3 regions of the Kluyvera huaxiensis genome follow, and region 3 is predicted to be linked to each of the others. Evidence: riboswitches for the same ligand, from Rfam matches in the RefSeq annotation. Region 3 holds a riboswitch; each other region holds the start of a gene.
The links. A riboswitch is a leader RNA that binds a small molecule or an ion and turns the genes downstream of it on or off. The one in region 3 is predicted to bind thiamine pyrophosphate.
Positions count from the first base shown of each region.

Region 1 (3,208 bases), on a different contig from region 3:
AAAGCTGCGCCAGCCAACCCTGGCGCCCGTAAACGCTGAGAATGCCGAACACGGCAACCAGTACCGGTAGGATCAGCGTCATCGCGCACAACCGCAGCAATAGCTGTCGGCCTGGGAAGCGGCGTCGATACAGCGCCCGCGCGAGGAAAATGGCTGGGATAACCGACAGCAGCGCCGAAAGAAACGCCTGCCAGAAGGAGAGGCGCACCACGTGCCAGAGATAGCTATCACTGAGCAGCGCCGACCACGAAAATTCTGGCGCGTTGAGCCACAGCGCTAGAAACGCCGCCAGGGCGACGGCCACCATCAACGCGGTGGCCGTGAGCCCTGGGTACAGCCAGCGTGGAATTAGCGGCTGGCTGCGCGAAGCCATGCGTTAATCCAGTTTTGACGTTCGGTTGCAACCTGCTGCGGGGTGAACTCCAGCGCGGTTTGTGGTTTCACCAGGCTGTTAAAGCCTTCGGGCAGCGTGACTTGGGTAACCGGATACATCCAGTTGCCGGTCGGGATGGCGTTCTGGAACGCCGGGGAGACCATAAAGTTCAGGAACTCGTCTGCCAGTTTCTGCTGTTTGCTGGCGGCGGTTTTCGCGGCCACTTCCACCTGCAGATAATGTCCTTCGGTAAAGGCCGCTGCCGCGTAGTTATCTTTCTTCTCTTCGATAATGTGATACGCCGGAGAGGTGGTGTAGCTCAGCACCAGGTCGCTTTCCCCTTTCAGGAACAGACCGTAGGCTTCGCTCCAGCCTTTGGTGACGGTGACGGTTTTGGCTGCCAGTTTCTGCCAGGCTTCCGGCGCTTTGTCACCGTAGACTTTTTGCATCCACAGCAGCAGGCCTAAGCCCGGCGTGCTGGTGCGCGGGTCCTGATAAATCACGCGCCATTTCTGGTCGCTTTCAACCAGCTCTTTCAGGCTCTTAGGCGGGTTTTTCAGCTTGTTTTTATCGTAGACGAAGGCGAAGTAGCCGTAATCGAACGGCACGAAGGTGTCGTTAGTCCAGCCGCCCGGGACGCTCACCGCGCTGGCAGGAACGTTGCTTTTGGCAAACAGTTTGGTGTCGGTAGCGGCCTGCAGCAGGTTATTGTCCAGCCCTAACACCACGTCGGCCTTGCTGTTTTTGCCTTCCATTCGCAGACGGTTCAGCAGCGACACGCCATCTTCCAGCGCCACGAACTTCAGTTCGCAGTTACAGTCGGCTTCAAAGGCTTTTTTCACCGCAGGACCCGGGCCCCAATCGGCAGCAAAGGAGTCATAGGTATAAACCGTCAGGACCGGTTTAGCGAAGGCCGGAGCGGCAACCAGCACCAGCAGGGGGAGTAATTTTTTGAACACTTTGCACCTTTAGTATATTGGTGGCAAAGGATTTTGAGTGAGCCTCAAATCCCTTCGCCGGGATTATCCGGATCAGGTTCGACGGGTATTATCTCAGCCCATACACTTCATCCTTCGAGCTGCTGGCAGCACTCGTTCGCCGCCTTGATGCAACTCAAATGATTTCGTGTATGCTTTTTTAGCACCCCGTTGAGAACGGCACATTGTAATGATTACGTGAATAAATCAAAAGCCTTAAGCGCGATCCTATCCGGTTCTACGGATCCGGGGGAGCAAACCAGGCCGACTTAAAGTCAAACCAGCCTAAAGTGTTCATGCGCACGCCGCGCATACTGCGCTGCCCCTGGATCATCAGCCAGTGGTGAATTAGCGGTACTACGCACTGATTTGCCAGCAATTGCTGGCACCAGTCGGCCTGCGGGAGATCGTCCGCCCGCCAGCGCGCCGCATCCTGCTCCCAGTCGATGGGAATGCAGTGGCGAATTAGCGGTACTTCATACAGATAGGCAAATAACGAGAAATCCAGCGGCAAGGTGAAGTTGGCGCTGTTAAGCCAGATATCGCTCACCACCTCGCCCCGATGCCATTCGTCGTATTCCACTTCCTGAATGTTCAGCGTGACCTGATGTTCCGCCAGCAGCTGCTGCATGATGAGGCCGATGATTTTGTGTTCGACGTGCTCCCGGTAATAGGTCAGGGTGACTGACTCCAGTCCGGCCGGTTTCTCGCAGGCTTGACTGCGCGCATGGTGCCAGCGCGGCAGCAGTCCATAGGCTGGAAACCAGTGGCTTTGGTGCTGATCGCCCGCGTGGTAGAGAAGATTGTTGGGGTGAAATATGTGGCTCAGCCACTGACGCACCGCCGGATTGCTACCACGTGGGCTGCGGGCATCGAATAACAGGTAGTAGCAGCCTTCTTCCAGCCGGCTCTCGATCGCTTTTTCGCTCTGCGTGGTGCCCTGGAGCGTCAGACCGCAGTTATTCTCTTCCCCAATTTCCGGTAGCACCCAGACGTTAACTTCATCAATTAAAGCACGGAAGCCAAAGTAGTCATCAAAGGCGTGGATCTTAAGCTGGTTCAGGTTGTTGCGTGCCACTGCATACGGGCCGGTACCGACCGGTATGCGGGAGAAATCGGGCAGCGATTGCCACTCGCGCGGCAGGATCATTGCCGATACCTGGCCTAACAACAAAGGCAGCCAGCGGTCGGGCTCATGCAGATGCACATCCAGCGTCCACGCGGTCGGGGAGTCGATGCGCGCAATATTGGAGAACAGCGGCAGCGTCATGCTGCGGTGCAGCGAAGCGATGACGTCGTCCATCTCCAGTTCGCGTCCGTGATGGAAATGAATGCCAGGACGCAAATAAAACCGCCAGTGTAATGAGGAAATAGCCTGCCAATGGTGCGCAATATCGGCTTCCAGTTCCCCATTTGCCTCATTTACCCGGGTCAACGCGCTAAATATTTGCCGTGCAATGTGGGTTTCCGAGCGTCGTAGTGCCGTTCCGGGCAGTAAATTGTGCATCGGGCGGTAGTAAAGCACGCGTAAGATATGCCGCCCCTGACGGAAACTGCGGCCTAAATGCGACACCAGCATCTGGCGTACCGCCGCTTTATCGCCAACCAGTTGTACCAGCTGATCGATCCGGTCTTGCTCCAGCAGATCCTCCGCGCGTTGCTGCTGCAATGCCAGCCCGGTGTAGAGGAAGGTGAGCCTGGAGCGCTTGCCGCGCCCGACTTCCGCCTCCCAGGTGAGCCAGCCGCGCGCCTCCATCGTGTTCAATAAGGTACGCATATGGCGGCGGGAACAGCTCAGCAGTTCGGCCAGATTATTCAGCGTGGTTTCCTGCGATTTCCCTTCGCAGCACTGCCATAA
Region 1 is NZ_JBEFLV010000007.1:150,331-153,538, reverse strand. It holds gene thiP (thiamine/thiamine pyrophosphate ABC transporter permease ThiP) at 1-373, opposite strand, end outside; gene thiB (thiamine ABC transporter substrate binding subunit) at 349-1,332, opposite strand; TPP riboswitch at 1,364-1,531, opposite strand; gene sgrR (HTH-type transcriptional regulator SgrR) at 1,589-3,208, opposite strand, start outside.
Region 1: it holds a riboswitch for thiamine pyrophosphate, as region 3 does, so the genes downstream of both, thiB (thiamine ABC transporter substrate binding subunit) here and thiM (hydroxyethylthiazole kinase) in region 3, are expected to answer to the same signal.

Region 2 (3,208 bases), on a different contig from region 3:
AGCGTAGATTTTTTACCTTAATGCCGCTTTCTTCCATGACTTCGCGCGCCACCGCCTGCTCCAGCGTCTCGCCGACTTCCACAAAGCCCGCTAACACGGTATGCACACCGTTACGGTGACGAACGTGCTGGGCAAGGAGAATGGAATCATCGCGGCGAATGGCGACAATAATGCAGGGAGCAATTTGCGGGTAGTAGCGTTCGCGGCAGTGACTACAGAGCATCGCCCATTCGGTTTTGCTCGGATGCATGGTGTGGCCACAGTAGCCGCAGAATTTGTGCGAGCGATAAAACTCCGTCAGCTGCACGCCGCGCCCGGCAAGCTGGAACAGGCCGACGTCCTGATCGAGCACCTGGCGCACCGATCCCATATCATGGCGGCGCGATTGTTGAACCAGCCACACCGGGGATCCTTCCCATTCACCAATCTGCAGCGCGCGCTGCCCCACAAGATCGAAATTTACCGCTTCGCCATGTGGTATTTCGCCACCGGGCAACCATAATTTTTGTTCGTGGCTGACTATCCACCAGCCGCGATCCAATTTTTCAATTATACGATCCATATCTCTTGCGCAACCTTTGCTTCACAGGCATGTTATTAACATTATTATTACATTTTGACGTGAGCAGATTTTAATCTTAACGATGCGGGGGTCAACCTATGCTAAACCAGTTAGAGAGCCTGACAGAGCGTGTAAAAGGACACCATAGACTGGTCGACCGCTGGCTGAATATTCGTAAGCACCTGCTCGTGGCTTACTACAATCTGGTTGGCCTTAAGCCTGGCAAAGAATCGTTCATGCGTCTTAACGAAAAAGCGCTCGATGATTTTTGCCAGCGTCTGGTCGACTACCTTTCTGCCGGTCATTTCAGTATTTATGAACGTATTATCCATAAAATGGAAGGCGACAGTCCGCTTTTAAACGCGACGAAGATTTGGCCACAGCTGGACGCCAACACGCAGCTGATTATGGATTTCTACGACTCCACTCTGGAAAACGCCATCGATCAGGATAACTGCTATGAGTTTCAGCAGGCGCTGTCCGACATCGGCGAGGCGCTGGAAGCCCGCTTCCGGCTGGAAGACAAATTGATAATGCTGGCTTTTGAAACGCTCGAGCAGGGTGAATTAAAACGGCCGGCTTGAGATTTGCGGCATTAACGAGTAGTTTACATTCATTACCTCTCATCTGAGGTTACTTCTTGTCGGAGTGCCCAGTGCGCAAGCACGGGCTGAGACCGTTAATTCGGGATCCGCGGAACCTGATCAGGTTAAGACCTGCGAAGGGAACAAGAGTCGTGCCGATTACACAAAATCATTCAAGTTGCATCAAGGCAGCAACTGAGAGAATCCTCAGGAGCTTACTAAAGTAAGTAACTGGGGTGAACGAAGGCAGCCAACGCAGCGGCAGCCTGAATGATAAAGTGTAATCATCTCTTGCTTCATCCGTCGTCTGACAAGCCACTCCTTACTTTTTTTGGAATGAGCTATGTCTGCCACAACTAAACCATCCCGTCGCGAACAGCGCGCCCAGGCCCAACACTTTATCGATACGCTGGAAGGCACCGCTTTCCCGAACTCAAAACGCATTTACATTACCGGCTCGCAGCCGGATATCCGTATTCCCATGCGCGAAATCCAGCTCAGCCCGACGCTGATTGGCGGATCAAAAGACAATCCGCAGTTTGAAGAAAACGAAGCCGTTCCGGTCTACGATACCTCCGGCCCGTATGGCGATCCGGACGTGGCGATTAATGTTCAAAAAGGTCTGGCCAAGCTGCGCCAGCCGTGGATTTCCGCACGTAACGACAGCGAAGAGTTAAACGACCGCAGCTCGGCCTACACCAAAGAGCGCCTGGCCGACGACGGCCTGGATGAACTGCGTTTTACCGGTTTACTGACGCCAAAACGCGCCAAAGCAGGCCAGCGCGTGACTCAGTTGCACTACGCCCGTCAGGGGATTGTTACCCCGGAGATGGAGTTCATTGCCGTGCGCGAAAACATGGGCCGCGAGCGCATCCGCAGCGAGGTGTTACGCCACCAGCATCCGGGGATGAGTTTTGGCGCACGCCTGCCGGAAAACATCACCGCAGAATTTGTCCGCGATGAAGTCGCCGCCGGGCGCGCGATTATTCCTGCCAACATCAACCACCCGGAATCGGAACCGATGATCATCGGCCGTAACTTCCTGGTGAAAGTGAATGCCAACATTGGCAACTCCGCCGTGACCTCTTCGATCGAGGAAGAAGTTGAAAAACTGGTGTGGTCTACGCGCTGGGGTGCGGATACGGTGATGGATCTCTCAACCGGACGCTATATTCACGAAACCCGCGAATGGATCCTGCGGAACAGCCCGGTACCGATCGGTACGGTGCCGATCTATCAGGCGCTGGAGAAGGTGAACGGGATCGCCGAAGATCTCACCTGGGAAGCCTTCCGCGATACCCTGCTGGAGCAGGCCGAACAGGGTGTAGACTACTTCACCATCCACGCGGGCGTGCTGCTACGCTACGTGCCGATGACCGCCAAACGTCTGACCGGCATTGTCTCACGCGGCGGTTCTATCATGGCGAAGTGGTGCCTCTCTCACCACAAAGAGAACTTCCTCTTTGAACACTTCCGCGAAATCTGCGAAATCTGCGCTGCCTACGACGTTTCTCTGTCGCTGGGCGATGGCCTGCGTCCGGGCTCCATTCAGGATGCCAATGACGAAGCGCAATTCTCCGAGCTGCATACGTTGGGCGAGCTGACCAAAATCGCCTGGGAATATGACGTACAGGTGATGATTGAAGGTCCGGGACATGTGCCGATGCAGATGATCCAGCGCAACATGACCGAAGAGCTGGAACACTGCCACGAAGCGCCGTTCTATACCCTCGGGCCGTTGACTACCGATATCGCACCCGGTTACGACCACTTCACCTCCGGTATCGGCGCGGCGATGATTGGCTGGTTCGGCTGTGCGATGCTGTGCTACGTCACGCCAAAAGAACACCTCGGACTGCCGAACAAAGAAGACGTGAAACAAGGGCTGATTACCTACAAGATCGCCGCCCACGCCGCCGATCTGGCCAAAGGCCATCCGGGTGCACAGATCCGCGATAACGCCATGTCGAAAGCGCGCTTCGAATTCCGCTGGGAAGATCAGTTCAACCTGGCGCTCGACCCGTTCACCGCCCGTGCTTACCACGATGAAACGCTGCCGCAG
Region 2 is NZ_JBEFLV010000031.1:10,702-13,909, forward strand. It holds gene nudC (NAD(+) diphosphatase) at 1-562, opposite strand, end outside; gene rsd (sigma D regulator) at 661-1,146, shown strand; TPP riboswitch at 1,197-1,306, shown strand; gene thiC (phosphomethylpyrimidine synthase ThiC) at 1,490-3,208, shown strand, end outside.
Region 2: it holds a riboswitch for thiamine pyrophosphate, as region 3 does, so the genes downstream of both, thiC (phosphomethylpyrimidine synthase ThiC) here and thiM (hydroxyethylthiazole kinase) in region 3, are expected to answer to the same signal.

Region 3 (3,208 bases):
CAGGGCGTAGTAGCGCTAATGGGCGACAGATAACTATCGTAAACATAGTTGTACTTATTCTTATATTCAGGCCATTAATTTCTCTATGGAATCGAATTCTCACGCGCCGTTGAGCAGTTTTATCGATCTCATGCTGGATGCTGTTTTTGCCGTTGATGCTCATGCCAATATCGTTTTTGCGAGTGCGTCATGCGAACGTATTTTTGGCTATACGCCGAAAGAAATGATTGGCAAAAACATGTTTGACATGATGCTACCGGAAGATCGGGAAATAACCCGAAACTCGGTGGTGGCCGTCATGTCGGGTAATCCTCAGTTTCATTTTGAGAACCGTTACGTTCATAAGCATGGGCACGTGGTGAATATCATGTGGTCTGCACGTTGGTCAGAGGCCGATCAGTTGCGTATCGGCGTGGCTCGCGATGTCACCGAGCGTAAACGATCCGAATCATTACAGTCCGCGCTTTATTCCATTTCCGAAGCTGCGCATACCGCTGAGGATTTACTCAAGCTATTCCAGCGTATTCATGAGATTGTCGGCACGCTGCTGCCCGCCGATAACTTTTCGGTCACGCTCTACGACGATGAAACGGCTCAACTGAGCTTCCCCTATCACGTGGATGAGTTTCTGGAGACACCCGATCCTTTCACCTTGATCCCCGGAACGTTGTATGCCGAGGTGATTCATACCGGCCAACCGCTGCTGCTCACGCCAGAGACCACGGCTGCTCGCCTGGAAGAACTGCACATCTCCTTTGGTATGAATCCGCTATGCTGGCTGGGCGTTCCGCTTAAGTCGCATAAAGGCACGATTGGTGTCCTGATGGTCAAAAGCTACCCGGGCGGGGTGTGCTACAACGAGCGGGATCAGGAGCTACTGCAATTTGTGTCGACACAAATCGCGACGGTCATTGAGCGTCAGCAGATGCAGGCTCGGTTGCAGCATATGGCGCAGTACGATCAACTCACCGATCTGCCAAACCGTAGCTTATTGCACGACCGCCTGAAATCCGCGCTTTCGACCGCTCGCGGCGAGCACGGTCAATTATCCTTGCTGTACATTGATCTCGACAAATTTAAACAGGTCAACGATACGCTGGGTCATGGTATTGGGGATCTGCTGCTGCAAGAGACCGCCTTGCGTCTCAAATCTTGTGTGCGCGAATCGGATACCGTTGCCCGTGTCGGTGGCGATGAGTTTGTGATTTTGATTCAGGGGACGTTACTACCCCAATTTTCGGCCCTGGTGGCGGAAAAGATTGCCGATGCCTTCAATGCGCCATTTATTCTTGATGGCCACCGTTTGACCATCATGCCCAGCATCGGGATCGCACTTTATCCGCAACACGGTAGCGACGAGCGCCAGCTTGTCGAATATGCCGACAAAGCTATGTATTTAGCCAAAAATGGCAAGCGGTAATCGATGGTTTATCAGCGGCACCGGTAGCCTTTAGCGCTTGTCTGCCGGGCTTGCTGCTGGCATTATCCTCATTACGATTAACGGAAGGTTAATCGTAATCAATTGATTTTGATTTGAATGACTCGGGGTGCCCCATCAATGATGGGCTGAGAAATACCCGTACCACCTGATCTGGATAATGCCAGCGTAGGGAAGTCAGAGACCGACTGGTCATTGCTTCTTCGCGTTATGGCAGGAGCAAACCATGCAAGCCGACCTGCTTAGTCCCGCGCAACGAATCCGCGTTGCACACCTTCTTCATCAACACGCCCCCCTTGTCCACTGTATGACCAATGACGTCGTGCAGACCTTTACTGCCAACGTGCTGTTAGCGCTGGGCGCATCGCCCGCTATGGTGATTGATGCCGGTGAGGCCGCGCAGTTTTCCGCCATTGCCAGCTCGCTGTTGGTAAACGTGGGAACCTTAACCCAGCCGCGCGCGCAGGCGATGCGGGCAGCCGTTGAAAGCGCCAATCGTAGCGCTACGCCGTGGGCGCTCGATCCAGTAGCGGTCGGGGCGTTGAGTCTGCGCAGCGATTTTTGCCGCGAGCTATTGCTTTTGCATCCGGCGGCCATTCGCGGCAACGCTTCGGAAATCATGGCCCTGGCAGGGCTGAGTTCCGGCGGACGCGGTGTGGATACCACCGATACCGCCGCCGCCGCGCTTCCCGTCGCACAGTCTCTGGCGCGAGAAAGCGGGGCGATTGTGGTCGTGACGGGGGAAGTTGATTACATCACCGATGGTCAGCGCACGCTGGCAGCCCAGGGCGGCGATCCGCTAATGACGCGAGTTGTCGGCACAGGTTGCGCGCTGTCGGCGGTGGTTGCGGCATGCTGCGCCTTGCCGGGCGACCGGCTGGAAAACGTTGCTGGCGCCTGCGCGCTGATGAAATACGCCGGACAACAGGCGGCGAACGGCCGTGGGCCGGGGAGCTTTGTTCCCGCGTTCCTTGATGCGCTGTATGCCATAAATGAGGAGACAGCCGTATGAAACGGATTAATGCATTGACCATTGCCGGAACCGATCCCAGCGGCGGCGCGGGCATTCAGGCGGATCTGAAAACCTTCTCCGCGCTGGGCGCATACGGCTGTTCGGTAGTCACCGCGCTGGTGGCACAGAATACGCGCGGCGTGCAGTCGGTCTACCGTATTGAGCCCGATTTTGTTGCCGCCCAGCTCGACTCGGTATTCAGCGATGTGCGCATCGATACCACCAAAATCGGCATGCTGGCGGAGACCGATATCGTTGAGGCGGTAGCCGAGCGACTGGCGCGCTATCGCATTCAAAATGTGGTGCTGGATACGGTCATGCTGGCAAAAAGCGGCGACCCGCTTCTGTCTTCCTCGGCGGTGGAAACCCTGCGGCAGCGCCTGCTGCCACAGGTGTCGCTGATTACGCCAAACCTGCCGGAAGCGGCGGCATTGTTGGATGCGCCGCATGCGCGCAACGAACGCGAAATGCTCGAACAGGGGCGCGCGCTGCGGGCAATGGGCTGTGACGCGGTGCTGATGAAAGGCGGTCATCTGGACGACGCGCAAAGCCCGGACTGGCTGTTTACCGCTGAGGGCGAGATGCGCTTCACCGCGCAGCGAGTGGCAACTAAGAACACCCACGGCACCGGCTGCACGCTGTCGGCGGCGCTGGCGGCGTTAAGGCCACGGCATAATAGCTGGCAAGAGACGGTGCCGGTGGCCAAAGCCTGGCTGTCGCAGGCTCTGGCGCAGGCCGACTCGCTAGAGGTAGGCGAA
Region 3 is NZ_JBEFLV010000006.1:185,061-188,268, reverse strand. It holds gene ABOC97_RS08775 (sensor domain-containing protein) at 86-1,420, shown strand; TPP riboswitch at 1,534-1,630, shown strand; gene thiM (hydroxyethylthiazole kinase) at 1,665-2,450, shown strand; gene thiD (bifunctional hydroxymethylpyrimidine kinase/phosphomethylpyrimidine kinase) at 2,447-3,208, shown strand, end outside.